2 regions of the Desulfuromonas thiophila genome follow, and region 1 is predicted to be linked to the other one. Evidence: riboswitches for the same ligand, from Rfam matches in the RefSeq annotation. Region 1 holds a riboswitch; the other holds the start of a gene.
The links. Region 1 has a riboswitch for thiamine pyrophosphate ahead of thiD (bifunctional hydroxymethylpyrimidine kinase/phosphomethylpyrimidine kinase). Riboswitches for the same ligand answer to the same signal wherever they lie in the genome.
Positions count from the first base shown of each region.

Region 1 (2,172 bases):
GATGTCGCGGAAAAACCCCTGAATACCCCGCGCCTCACCCTGTTCGCGATACAGGGAGATGCTGCCTTCGGCCACGATCTTCTGGCCGGTACGGGTGATGAACTCCACCTCGAAGCGTGGCACACTCTCGCCGGTACGCAATCGCTCCACCCGTTCGCCACAGCGACAGTGACAATCGGGGTGCAGAATATTGAAAAAGTTCATGCGGTAGGCTTCATCGCGCGGATAGCCCAGCGTATCGACCCACATCTGATTGACATACAGCAGTTGGCCGTCAAAGCCCACCACCTGAATCAGATCGTTACTGTTTTCCACCAGATCGGCATATTCCACCGCGCACCACTCCCCCCGGCCGGACCGCCGGCTGTGTCAACTCCTGCCCACACATCCCTGAGCTTTTCACGAAAAACAAAATTTTCATGCTGTCGGCAACTTAGATCATCCTTTTAGCGCTTTTCACCCGGCGGAATCCAGCAAAAACGCATAACAAAATTCTGACCAGCCCCCCACAAAACCCTCACCGGCACCAGCCGCCTGCGGCCTCAACTGTCCAGCCCAGCCAATGGACAACATCAATTTAGCAACAAAAAAGCACTTTTTGGCCTTCCGGCCAACGACAATGGCGGTTGACAGCACCTGCCGGATGACATAGGCTGACCTGCACAGTCAGCAATCACAACCTGTAGGACATGAAGCTGGGGGAGTGAAGTTCATTCACTGAGAGTCCTCGACGGACGACCCTTGGAACCTGATCCGGATCATGCCGGCGTAGGGAAGCGACCAGAACCAGACAGCCCCTTGGGACTGTCTGTCTCGACCGCGCCCGTTGCCGGCCGCGGTTTTTTTATGACAACGACGCCCCGCTCCAATGCCACCATTGGTGGTCTCTATCTCATCACCGACGCCAGCGACAGTGCCCGACTGTTCGAATGCTGCCAACTCGCCCTGCGCGGCGGTGTCCGCCAGCTGCAGTACCGCGACAAAACCCGGCCCTTCGACGAGCAACTCGCCATTGCCCAGCGCCTGCGCCAGTTGTGCCACCATCATCAGGCCCAACTGATCATCAATGACAATATCGCATTGGCTCGCGCCTGCATGGCCGATGGTGTTCATCTCGGCCAGCAGGACGGCGCCATCGCCGTCGCCCGCGCCGCGCTCGGGCCGGCTGCCCTCATCGGCCGTTCGTGCCGCACGGTAGCACAGGCCCAGGCCGCCGTGGCTGAAGGCGCCAATTACCTTGGCGTCGGCAGCGTCTATCCGACCCGTACCAAGAACGACGCCGTTCACATCGGCCTTGAAGGCCTGCGCGCCATCCGCGCCGCCGTCGATCTGCCCCTCGTCGCCATTGGCGGCATCGATGCCGCCGGCCTACCCGCCGTCATCGCGGCCGGTGCCGATGGTGCCGCCGTAGTGTCGGCCCTGATGGCCGACCCACGCCCCGATCTGGCCGCCCGCGAAATGGCCCTGCTGTTTCACCGGCGCCAACCCGTCCCCTGCGGCCGGGTTCTCACCATCGCCGGCTCCGACAGTGGCGGCGGCGCCGGCATTCAGGCCGACATCAAGACCATCAGCCTGCTGGGGGGCTATGCCAGCAGCGTCATCACCGCCCTGACCGCCCAGAACACCCTCGGCGTCAGTGGCATTCATGCCGTGCCGGCCAACTTTGTGCGGCAGCAACTGCGCGCCGTCCTTGATGATCTCGGCGCCGATGTGATCAAAACCGGCATGCTGCTGAACAGCGAAATCATCCGTACCGTTGCTGAGGAACTGCGCGGCCAGGCCGGTCTAACCGTCGTCGACCCGGTCATGATCGCCAAGGGAGGTGCCAGCCTGCTGCAACAGGACGCCATCGAGGCCCTGATCAGCCAACTGCTGCCGCAAACCTATTTGCTCACACCCAATCTGCCCGAAGCCGAAGCCCTTACAGGTCGTGGCATCACCAATGTGGACGCCATGGAACAGGCCGCCATCCGCCTGCAGCAGCTCGGCGCCCGCCATGTGCTGATCAAGGGCGGTCATCTGGCCGGCGCACCCGTCGATCTGTTGCGTCAGGGAACGACCACCCTGCTGTTGCAGGGCGAACGGCTCGATTCGGCCCATACCCACGGTACCGGCTGCACCACCGCCGCCGCCGTGGCCACCCTGCTGGCGCGCGGTTTTGCCCTGGCCGAG
Region 1 is NZ_FNAQ01000002.1:49,522-51,693, reverse strand. It holds gene BLR80_RS02465 (putative bifunctional diguanylate cyclase/phosphodiesterase) at 1-333, opposite strand, end outside; TPP riboswitch at 688-792, shown strand; gene thiD (bifunctional hydroxymethylpyrimidine kinase/phosphomethylpyrimidine kinase) at 847-2,172, shown strand, end outside.

Region 2 (2,172 bases), on a different contig from region 1:
TTCGGCGCAGAAGGCATAAAGGGCGTCGCGGCCGGCGGCACAGTTGCGCGCCTTGAGGGAACCGGGCCGGTAATACAGTCCCGAATGAATGACGCCACTGTTGTTGCCGGTCTGGTGGCGGGCGACGCCGGCCTCCTTCTCCAGCAGCAGCACGCGGCAGCCCGGCGCCTGACGCGTCAGCTCGCGCGCGGTGGCAGCCCCGACAATGCCGGCACCAATGACGGCGACATCATAGAATTCCTCGACTTGCCGCGCCATAGTTCCTCCTGCGTCCATCAATCCTGCGCAGCCTGTTGCAGCCGCTGCTCCACCTGCAAACGCACATCATCAATCTGTACCCGCACCACCCTGCCCTGTTCGCGTTCGCAGCGCACCAGGCCTTCCTCCACCCAGAACAGCAGCTGCGCCCGGCCGATGCCGTAACGTTCCGCGGCAGCATCCACCTCATACCAGCTTTTTCCCAGCGCCATGGCGTCCTCCTTCGTTGGGCGGGCCAACCCAGCCCGCCGACAGGCAAAACCGGAATGCGTGATATCGCCCCTAGCCGTTTATCACGCGTTTGGTTACAGATCGTTCAGCAAGCGATAGATCTTGCGCTGCACCTCCCACACCCGCTCGGCGGCGGGCGCCTGATCGTCTTTTTCCAGCAGCAGACGGCTGCGATCGAACAGGTTGTGGGCCGTCAGCAGCACCGGCGACAGTTCGGCATCAATGCGCGCCCGCGGGATCTCCCCCACCCGTTCGTGCTGGTCGGCCAAGGTGGCCACCGCCTTGTGCAACACGGTCAGCGCCTGTTCCTCCGGGGCGTCCTGCTGCAACTGACTCAGCAGTGTGCGCACCTCGTCGACCAGCTGACGGTAGCGTTCGGAAATACTCATGACATCCTCTCCTTCCTGCGCGGGCCGGCCCCGCGGGTTCTCTTCTGGCTGATGACGGAACAGGTCGCCATAGTATGCCCAAGCCATTGTCGCTGACAATGCGCAATCGGCCGAAGCCGGCAAAAAGCGGCGCGAGTGCTGCGACCGGCCGATAAAATCGGTTGACGCCCCGCCGGGGGGCTGCTAACGTCTTGACCGCACAGACGAATGCCCTGGGGGAGTTTTCGCAACTGAGAGTCCTGTAAAGGACGACCCTTTGAACCTGATCCGGATCATACCGGCGTAGGGAAGCGGCGCACACAAACCGGAACCTTCCGGTTGCCTCTTACGTTTCCCACGACAGGTCGCATGCGCGGCCTGTTTCCGTTTGATCCCTCCCGCCGGTCTTGTTCGTCGCAACGCCCCGCACCCTCTACTTGCAAGGAAATCCTGCCCGTGTCCACAGCGTCGTCCGTCAGCGCCAGCGAACTTGATCAGCTGCTGATTGCCCGCCATGGCGCCAGCGCCGTGCAGCGCTTCAAAAGTGCTACCGTTGGCCTGGCCGGTGCCGGCGGGTTGGGTTCAGTCATCGCGGCGGCCCTGGCGCGGCTGGGCATCGGCACCCTGATCGTGGCCGATTTCGACCGGGTCGAGGCGGTCAATCTGGGGCGCCAGCAGTATTTCATCGACCAGATCGGCCTGCCCAAGGTGGAAGCGCTGCGCGCCAATCTGCAACGCATTCATCCCGGCGTGCGCATCATCGCCCAGCCGCTGCGGGTCTCAGCTGCCAACCTGCTGGAGCTGTTCGGCACGGTCGACATTCTGGTGGAGGCCTTCGACGATCCGGTCGCCAAAGCCGACCTGACCAGCACCTGGCTGGCCGCCTGCCCCCAGCGACCTCTGGTAGGAGCCTCCGGCATGGCCGGTTGCGGCCCGGCCAATCAGATCGTCACGCGGCGGCCCTTCGGCCACTTCTACCTGTGCGGCGACGGCCACAGCGCCGTCGAGACCTGCGGCAGCCTCTATGCCAGCCGCGTCGGCATTGCCGCCCATCACCAGGCCCAGGCGGTCGTCCGTCTGCTGCTGGGCCTCGACCCCGTGGAGGATTGTTCACCATGAACCTGACCATCAACGGCGCCGCGCGTGCCATCATGGCTACCGATCTGGCCGCCCTGCTGGCAGAACTGCAAATCGACCCCGCCCGCGTCGCCATCGAACACAACGGCCGGATTCTCCGTGCTGACCAGTACAGCGCCACCGGCCTGGCCGAAGGCGACCGCCTCGAAATCGTCCGTTTCGTCGGTGGCGGCTAAGG
Region 2 is NZ_FNAQ01000006.1:17,496-19,667, reverse strand. It holds gene lhgO (L-2-hydroxyglutarate oxidase) at 1-258, opposite strand, end outside; gene BLR80_RS07035 (MerR family transcriptional regulator) at 276-470, opposite strand; gene BLR80_RS07030 (hypothetical protein) at 564-878, opposite strand; TPP riboswitch at 1,083-1,184, shown strand; gene thiF (sulfur carrier protein ThiS adenylyltransferase ThiF) at 1,314-1,976, shown strand; gene thiS (sulfur carrier protein ThiS) at 1,973-2,170, shown strand.
Region 2: another riboswitch for thiamine pyrophosphate. It lies ahead of thiF (sulfur carrier protein ThiS adenylyltransferase ThiF); the one in region 1 lies ahead of thiD (bifunctional hydroxymethylpyrimidine kinase/phosphomethylpyrimidine kinase).